4 regions of the Kineococcus sp. GCM10028916 genome follow, and region 1 is predicted to be linked to each of the others. Evidence: predicted binding sites of a transcription regulator. Region 1 holds the regulator's gene; each other region holds the start of a gene.
What was found. The regulator HrcA, encoded in region 1, represses chaperone genes, less so after heat shock. The targets are predictions, from matches to a motif close to GNTNGCACTCGGNNNNNCCGAGTGCNANC.

Region 1 (2,197 bases):
AGCGAGCGGACGACGCGCTGCACCGAGCCCTGGCCGTGGCAGATGTCGCAGGTCTGGGGGCTGGTCCCCGGCTGGCAGCAGGAGCCCTGGCACGTGGTGCACAGCACGGCGGTGTCGACCTGGATGGAGCGTTCGCCGCCGAACGCCGCCTCGGCGAGGTCGACGTCGACGCGGATGAGCGCGTCCTGGCCGCGCTGGGTGCGGCTGGCGGGAGCTCCCGCCCGACCGCCCCCGCCGCCCTGGCCGAAGAACGCGTCCATGATGTCGGAGAAGCCGAACCCCTGGCCGAAGCCGGCTCCGCCGCCGCCGGGCATGGACCCGCCGCGGTCGTAGGAGGCGCGCTTGTCGGGGTTGGAGAGCGTCTCGTAGGCCTGCGAGACCTCCTTGAACTGCTCTCCCGCGTCGGGGTTCACGTCCGGGTGGAGCTTGCGCGCGAGCTTGCGGTAGGCGCGCTTGATCTCCTCCGCCGAGGCGTCGCGGGAGACGCCGAGGACGTCGTAGTAGTCGCTCACGAGGTCGTGGTTCTCCTGTCGGTCTTCATCACGGGGCCGAGCTTCACTGGGACAGGATGCGCGAGACGTAGCGTGACACCGCACGCACCGCTGCCATCGTCGTCGGGTAGTCCATGCGGGTCGGCCCGAGCACGCCGAGGCGGGCGACGACGGTGTCCGGGCCGGTGCCGTAGCCGCTGGTCACGACGGAGGTGCCGTCGAGACCGAGGTGCAGGTTCTCGGCGCCGATCCGCACGGTGAGACCGCCGCGGTCGGCGTCCTCGGTCAGCTCCTGGACGAGGCGCAGGAGGACGACGTGCTCCTCGAGGGCCTCCAGGACGCTGCCGAGGGAGGTGCTGAGGTCGGCGCCGGACTTCACGAGGTTCGCGGTGCCGGCGATGACGACGCGTTCCTCCAGCCCCGCGGTGAGGCAGTCGCCCAGGGCGACGGCGACCTCTGCGGCGACGGCGAGGTCGCCGGGCGGGGTCTGCTGGACGAGGTCGGTGAGGTCGTCGCGGGCGTCGCGCAGCCGTTTGCCGACGACCCCGGCGTTGACGCGGGTGCGCAGGGCGGCGAGCTGGACGCCGAGGGACTCCGGGTCGGCGGCGGAGCGGACGTCGAGGACGCGCTGCTCGACGCGACCGGAGTCGGTGATGAGCACCAGCAGCGCGCTGCGCCCGCCGACGGGGACGAGCTCGACGTGGCGGACGGCGGCGCGCGAGAGCGAGGGGTACTGCACGACGGCGGCCTGGCGGGTGATCTGCGCCAGCAGCCGGACGGTGCGGTCGACGATGTCGTCGACGTCGTCGGCCCCTTCGAGGAAGGTCTGGATCGCCCGCTTCTCGGCCGGCGTCATGGGCTTGACGTTGGCGAGGCGGTCGACGAAGAGGCGGTAGCCCTTGTCCGTGGGGATGCGTCCGGCGCTGGTGTGGGGCTGGGTGATGTACCCCTCCTCCTCCAGCACGGCCATGTCGTTGCGGATGGTGGCCGGGGAGACGCCGAGCTGGTGACGCTCGACGAGCATCTTGGAGCCGACGGGTTCGTGGCTGGACACGTAGTCCTCGACGATGGCGCGGAGCACCGCGAGCCTGCGGTCGTCGCTCATCCCGTCCCCTCTCCCCACTGGCACTCGTGTCGTGCGAGTGCCAAGTCTAGGCCGTCACCGCACGGCCGCGCCTCCCCCGTCGACCACACGGGTCTGGTTAGCGTTCCGCGCGTGACCCGTTACGAAGACCGGTACGGCGGCGACGTGCTGTCCTCCGACCCGCACGCCCGCACGAACCCGAAGCCCACGCACCGCGACGAACCCGCCGTGCACGGCCTGGTCGTGGAGGACGTGGAGACCGGCTGGGTCGGGGCCGTCGTCCGGGTGGAGAAGAGCGGTGGTGTCCACGTCGTCGTCCTCGAGGACGGCCGCGGGCGCACCCGGACCTTCCCGCTGGGCCCGGGGTTCTGGGTCGAGGGGCAGCCCGTGCGTCTCGTCGCCCCGAAGGCCGCCGCCCCCGTGCGGGCCACCCGCACGGCCAGCGGTTCGGTGGCCGTGGCCGGGGTGGGCGCGAGGACGGCGCGCGCCTCGCGGATCCTCGTCGAGGGCCGGCACGACGCCGAGCTGGTCGAGAAGGTGTGGGGCGACGACCTGCGGGTCGAGGGGGTCGTCGTGGAGATGCTCGACGGGGTCGACGACCTGGACGCCGCGATCCGCTCCT
Region 2 (2,197 bases), on a different contig from region 1:
GAGGACGACTGGTGGACGCACTCCCGCCTGGAGTGCGTCGCCGGGTTGAAGTGCATCGCGGCGGTGTCCTCGCCCGGCGAGGCGGCGCGCTACGCGGCGCTCGCGGACACGATCCTCGCGCGGACCTCGCGCGACTGCCTGCACCCCGACGAGGGACGGTGGCAGCGCAGTCCGACCCAGCCCGGGGTCGACGCGGCGTTGTTGCGGCCCGTCCTGCACGGGGCCCTGCCGGTGGAGGACCCGCGGTCGCGGGCGACGCTCGCGGCGGTGCGGCGCGACCTCGTCGAGGACCACTACGTCTACCGCTACTCCCCCGACTCGATGCCGTTGGGCACCACCGAGGGGGCGTTCCTGCTCTGCGGCTTCGTCGTCGCCGAGGCCCTGCACGCCGACGGCCAGGAGGTCGACGCGTTCCGCTTCTTCGAGCGCAACCGGGCCGCGTGCGGTCCGGCGGCGTTGCTGAGCGAGGAGTGGGACGTGCGCGAACGCCAGTTGCGCGGGAACTTCCCCCAGGCGTTCGTGCACGCCGCACTGCTCTCGAGTTCCCTCCGGCTGGCGCGCTGACGACCGCTGGTCGTCAGCGCGCGTCGGCTCAGACGGTGGTGATCTCGATCCGGGTCGGCTGCGCGGTGGTGTGCGCACCGGCGACGCGGACGGTCAGGACACCCGCGTCGTAGCTCGCGCTGATCGACTCCGCGGTGACGGAGGTCGGCAGCGTGAAGCTGCGGCGGAAGGTGCCGTAGCGGATCTCGGTGCGGCGGCGCGCGGACTCCTCGCGGGGGTCCTTGCGTTCACCGCGGACGACGAGCTCGCCCTTCTCGACCTCGACGGTGACGTCCTCCAGGAGGTTCTCCTCGGCGATGCCAGGGAGTTCCAGCTTGACGACGGCGTCGTCCCCGTCGCGGCCGACCTCGACGGCCGGGACGAACCCGGTGGAGGTTCCGAAACTGCTGCGGACCAGCGCGTCGAACTGGGCCTGGGTCTCGAAGGGGCTGCGGCGCCACACGGACAGCGTGTTCATGAGTGTCCTCCTCGGACGTTCCCGGCGCTCGGGGTGAGCGCCTTCGAAGGACACAACCTGAGTCTCCTCGACTCACTTCCGCCGTTCGCCGACGGTGGAAGGGCCCCGACCAGCCCACCCCGAACCCCCGATCCGTGATCTCGCCGGGAATCCCCGCGGGATCACGGATCGGGGTGCTGGATCAGCTCGTGGCGATCGCCCCCGCCTTCTGCAGCGCGTCCTGGTACTCGGTGCGCATCTTGTCCCCCACCGCGTTCTTCCACGTCGAGACCAGGGTCTTGAGGTCGGCGAACGGACGACGCTCCTGGACGACGTCGTTGACGCCATCGGTGAAGGTCTTGTCGGCCGTGGCGTTGTCGGTCGAGGCGGCGTTGGAGTACAGCCCGATCACCGGGTTGGCGATGCCGGTGGGGATCTCCAGCGACTGGTACTCGTGCTGGGTGTCGGCGTCCTGGGGACGACCGGGGACGTAGATGTTGTACGGGCTGTCGGCCAGGTAGCGGATGGGCAGGACCGTGTCCTTGGTCCCGGTCGGGGTGAGCACCGGGTTTCCCCCCGGGTCCAGCGTGTGGTCGACGCCCTCCTGGCCGAAGAGGCGGTACTTGTACTCCTCCGTGCCGAACGGTGCGGCCAGCCAGTTCAGCACCCGCAGGACCGTCTTGATCTTCTCCGGGTCGTCCTGCTGCTTGAGCATGGTCATCGAGAAGTACCCGTTGCCGTAGGCCCAGTGCGCCAGCCCGCTCCCGTCACGCAGGTGGACGGGCATCAACCCGAGCTTGAAGTTCGGGTTCGAGGCGTTGTCGAGCTGGTACTGGATCCACCCCGGGTAACCGTCGGCGGCGTTGATGGCGCAGGTCCCGGCGTTGAACAACTGCTTGAACGGCTGGGCCGTGTCGAAGGAGTCCGGGTGCATCACGCCCGACTTCCACATGGCGATCAGGTCGGTGACGGTCTGGGCGTACTGGTCGGTCTCGTAGACGTGGGTGAGCTTGCCCCCCTCCTCCGCCCAGACGTTCGGCTCGCCGTTCATCCGACCGAGCAGCTGGCGGGCTGGTTGAAGAGGCTGAAGGCCCACCGCCGCTGCTTGGGGTCGGTCAGCGCCTTGGTCGTCTCGACGAGTTCGTCGTAGCTCTTCGGCTCGGGAGAGACCCCGGCGGCCTCGAACAGGTCCTGACG
Region 3 (2,197 bases), on a different contig from region 1:
GCACCAGCCGGCAGCGCGCCCGTTCGGCCCGCCGTCTCGGCGTGCAGCCCTGAGCGCTCGTCGCGGGCGCTCGCCCCACCTCCTCGCCCGACGCGGGGCCCACCGGACCCGTCGGGGACCGGTCGGTGTCGCCGTGCTCGTCCTGGTCTGGTTGCTGGTCGCGGCCCTCGTCGTCGGCGCTCTCGCGGTCGCGGTCCGGTCCGTGGCCGGTCCGCTGCTGGACGTCGCCGGCCGGGTGCTCTGAGCGACGCCTCTCGGGTGTCTGCCGCGGTGAGGACGACGTGACCGTTTCGTGAAGACGAGGTTCCTCGAACCCTGTCCCACCAGCCCCTCCCCGCACTAACCTGAGCCCCGGTCGATCAGTTCGACGAACACGTCCTCTCGGGGGGCGCACGTCGGGCGTCGCCCTCGGCTCTCGTCGCCGCGGGCAGCGTGAGACCCGGCTCCGGTGCCCGCCGGTGCCGTTCTTCCGCTCGCTGCACCACCAGGAGAAGGCAATGGCTCAGGGCACCGTGAAGTGGTTCAACTCCGAGAAGGGCTTCGGCTTCATCACCGTCGACGACGGTGGGGCGGACGTGTTCGTCCACTACTCCGCGATCGTGGCCGACGGCTACCGCTCCCTCGAGGAGGGTCAGCGCGTCGAGTTCGAGGTCGGGCAGGGCCAGAAGGGCCCCCAGGCCGAGAGCGTCCGCGCCGTCTGACCCGGCGCGGCGCCCCCCGGCGTGACCGTGCCCGGCCCCCGGTCCTCCCGGAGGCCGGGCACCAGCCCGCCCGCGCTCCCGCACCGTCCGAGGCCTCCGGGGGTTTGCACTCGAGGGGTGAGAGTGCCAACATTGGCGTTGGCACTCTCGAGTCGAGAGTGACAACTGCACTCGACCCGGGAGCGAAGCTCCCTGGCCGGTCCGGTGAGGTCGACAGGCGCTGGGGGACGTGACCCCGGTTCAGGTCGGCCGTCCGTCGCGGGCACCCGACCGACCGCCCACCGCCCGTCTTCTGGGAGGAACACCAGGCATGAGCAAGATCATCGCCTTCGACGAAGAGGCCCGTCGTGGTCTCGAGCGCGGGATGAACCAGCTCGCCGACGCGGTCAAGGTGACGCTCGGCCCCAAGGGCCGCAACGTCGTCCTTGAGAAGAAGTGGGGCGCCCCCACGATCACCAACGACGGTGTCAGCATCGCCAAGGAGATCGAGCTCGAGGACCCGTACGAGAAGATCGGCGCCGAGCTCGTCAAGGAAGTCGCCAAGAAGACGGACGACGTGGCCGGCGACGGCACCACGACGGCGACCGTCCTCGCCCAGGCGCTCGTCCGCGAGGGTCTGCGCAACGTGGCCGCGGGTGCGAACCCGATGGGCCTCAAGCGCGGCATCGAGAAGGCTGTCGAGGCTGTCACCGAGCAGCTCGTCGCCGCCGCCAAGGAAGTCACCACCAAGGAGCAGATCGCGGCCACGGCCGGGATCTCCGCCGGTGACGCCTCGATCGGCGAGCTCATCGCCGAGGCGCTCGACAAGGTCGGCAAGGAAGGTGTCATCACCGTCGAGGAGAGCAACACCTTCGGGCTCGAGCTCGAGCTCACCGAGGGCATGCGCTTCGACAAGGGCTACATCTCGCCCTACTTCGTCACCGACGCGGAGCGTCAGGAGACCGAGCTCGAGGACCCCTACATCCTCATCCTCAACTCCAAGATCTCCACCGTGAAGGACCTGCTCCCGCTGCTGGAGAAGGTCATGCAGTCGGGCAAGCCGCTCGTGATCGTGGCCGAGGACGTCGAGGGCGAAGCCCTCGCGACCTTGGTCGTGAACAAGATCCGCGGCACCTTCAAGTCCGTTGCCGTCAAGGCCCCGGGCTTCGGCGACCGCCGCAAGGCCATGCTCGGCGACATCGCCATCCTCACCGGTGGCCAGGTCATCTCCGAGGAGGTCGGCCTCAAGCTCGACACCGCTGACCTCGACCTGCTGGGCCGCGCCCGCAAGGTCGTCGTCACCAAGGACGAGACCACCATCGTCGAAGGTGCCGGCGACGCCGACGCCATCGCCGGTCGCGTGGGCCAGATCCGCGCCGAGATCGACCGCAGCGACTCCGACTACGACCGCGAGAAGCTCCAGGAGCGTCTCGCCAAGCTGGCCGGCGGCGTGGCCGTCATCAAGGCCGGCGCGGCGACCGAGGTCGAGCTCAAGGAACGCAAGCACCGCATCGAGG
Region 4 (2,197 bases), on a different contig from region 1:
AACGCCCGGGTGAAGGGCGAGGTCCGGGACGAGTCCGTGCTCACGTAGGCGATCGTCTCGTCGACCAGTCGCCCGTCCAGGTCGGCCGCGACCTTCGCCACCAACCCCGAACGGATCACCGCCCCGTCGGGTTCGTGCAGGAACTCACCGACCGCTCCGACCGGGGCCACCGGGAGGTCGACGTCGTCGATCTCGTGGGCGGTGGCACCCCGCACGACGCGGGCGCTGCGCACGAGACCCGGCCGGGCCAGCGGTCCGCACCACAGCGCGCACTCGACGACCTCCCCGTCCACCGACGTCCACTGCGCCTCGGCGCCCGCCGGGACCAGTTCGTGCGGCAGACCGGGGGCGAGCTTCGCGCCGGTCGCCGGGACCCGGGCGGCCGTGGCGAGGACGAAGGAGAGCGGGGGAGAGGTCGCCTCGGGGTCGAAGAGGCGCCGCCCCCCGGAGGTCCGCCGCGCCGGGTCGAACCAGGCGCCGTCCCCGGGGTCGAGCTCGTCGACGACCCCGGCCGTGACGTCCGCGCAGCGGACCTCGCGCCCCAGGTTGTGCGCCGCCACAGCGACCGTCGTGGGGTCGGCGTCGACGGGCAGGACGTCGAGCCCGGCGTCCAGGAACGCCAGCGAGTCCGCGCCGACCCCGCAGCCCAGGTCCGCGACCCGGTGCACCCCGGCGGCGGCGAAGCGGCGCGCGTGCTCGGCCGCCACCACGGCGCGGGTGGCCTGCTCGGCGCCGGCCGCCGTGAAGAGCAGCCCGTCCGCGCGGGGCCCGAACTTCGCGGCGGCCTTCGCGCGCAGTCGCGACTGCGTCGTGGCGAGCGCGGCGAGGGCGGGATCGTGCCCCGCACGGCGCAACCGGGCGGCCAGCGCGACGGGGTCCTCGCCGGCCGTCCCCGCCAGCTCGGCCAGCAGGGCCCGCCCCTGCGGGGAGGTCAGGGCGTCGACGTCGGAAACGTTCACCCGGTCGATGCTGCCAGGAGGGGCACCGGATCTGGCACTCACCCGCCCTGAGTGCTAGCGTCTCGCGCAGCGTCGGTGGCACTCCCCCCTGGAGAGTGCCAACCGGGGCAGCGGCCGTCCGGCACCCGCGACGACGGTCGTCCGCTCCCCGAACCGACCGTCCGTGCCAGTTCGCTGAAGCAGAAGGGGAGGGCCGCACCAGTGTCGGTCTCCATCACTCCGCTCGAGGACCGCATCGTCGTCAAGCCGCTCGACGCGGAGCAGACGACCGCATCCGGTCTCGTCATCCCGGACACCGCCAAGGAGAAGCCCCAGGAGGGCGAAGTCCTGGCTGTGGGTCCGGGCCGCGTCGACGACAACGGCAACCGCGTGCCGATCGACGTCGCCGTCGGCGACAAGGTCATCTACTCCAAGTACGGCGGCACCGAGGTCAAGTACGGCGGCGACGAGCTGCTGATCCTCTCGGCGCGCGACGTGCTCGCCAAGGTCGCCAAGTAAGCGACTGACAGGTCCAGACGCCCCGGGCGCCCGCACTCCGGGTGCCCGGGGCGTCTCCTGTTCCCGCCCCGAAGCTCGCTACTGAACGGAAGGTCCGCACACATGGCCAAGCAGCTGCTGTTCGACGACACCGCCCGCAAGGCGCTGGAGCGTGGCGTCGACGCGCTCGCCAACGCCGTCAAGGTCACCCTGGGGCCCAAGGGCCGCAACGTCGTGATCGACAAGAAGTGGGGTGCGCCGACGATCACGAACGACGGCGTCACCATCGCCCGCGAGATCGAGCTCGACGACCCCTACGAGAACCTCGGCGCCCAGCTCGCGAAGGAGGTCGCCACCAAGACGAACGACGTCGCCGGTGACGGCACCACCACCGCGACCGTGCTCGCCCAGGCCCTCGTGCACGAAGGTCTGCGCAACGTCGCCGCCGGTGCGGCCCCCTCGGGCCTCAAGCGCGGCATCGACAAGGCCGTCGACGCGGTGAGCGAGAAGCTCCTGTCGATGGCCCGCGAGGTCGACGGCAAGGGTGACATCGCGCACGTCGCGACGATCTCCGCCCAGGACGCGAGCGTCGGCGAGCTGCTGGCCGACGCGTTCGACAAGGTCGGCAAGGACGGCGTCATCACGGTCGAGGAGTCCTCCACGACCGCGCTGGAGCTGGACTTCACCGAGGGCATGCAGTTCGACAAGGGCTACATCTCCCCGTACTTCGTGACCGACGCCGAGCGTCAGGAAGCGATCCT

Region 2: a site for HrcA is predicted at 1,042-1,070, ahead of ACFQ46_RS04760 (Hsp20/alpha crystallin family protein). Genes of this name have one in related genera too.
Region 3: a site for HrcA is predicted at 804-832, ahead of groL (chaperonin GroEL). Genes of this name have one in related genera too.
Region 4: a site for HrcA is predicted at 990-1,018, ahead of groES (co-chaperone GroES). Genes of this name have one in related genera too.

The regions. Positions count from the first base shown of each region.
Region 1 covers NZ_JBHTFM010000016.1:306,924-309,120, forward strand. Annotated here, with positions in the region: gene dnaJ (molecular chaperone DnaJ) at 1-512, opposite strand, end outside; gene hrcA (heat-inducible transcriptional repressor HrcA) at 556-1,596, opposite strand; gene ACFQ46_RS15275 (DUF3097 domain-containing protein) at 1,708-2,197, shown strand, end outside.
Region 2 covers NZ_JBHTFM010000003.1:455,562-457,758, reverse strand. Annotated here, with positions in the region: gene ACFQ46_RS04765 (glycoside hydrolase family 15 protein) at 1-564, shown strand, start outside; gene ACFQ46_RS04760 (Hsp20/alpha crystallin family protein) at 593-1,021, opposite strand; gene ACFQ46_RS04755 (hypothetical protein) at 1,203-2,051, opposite strand; gene ACFQ46_RS04750 (extracellular solute-binding protein) at 2,048-2,197, opposite strand, start outside.
Region 3 covers NZ_JBHTFM010000018.1:214,141-216,337, forward strand. Annotated here, with positions in the region: gene ACFQ46_RS20080 (DUF3263 domain-containing protein) at 1-53, shown strand, start outside; gene ACFQ46_RS20085 (cold-shock protein) at 498-701, shown strand; gene groL (chaperonin GroEL) at 1,012-2,197, shown strand, end outside.
Region 4 covers NZ_JBHTFM010000014.1:62,917-65,113, forward strand. Annotated here, with positions in the region: gene ACFQ46_RS13060 (SAM-dependent methyltransferase) at 1-959, opposite strand, end outside; gene groES (co-chaperone GroES) at 1,161-1,457, shown strand; gene groL (chaperonin GroEL) at 1,560-2,197, shown strand, end outside.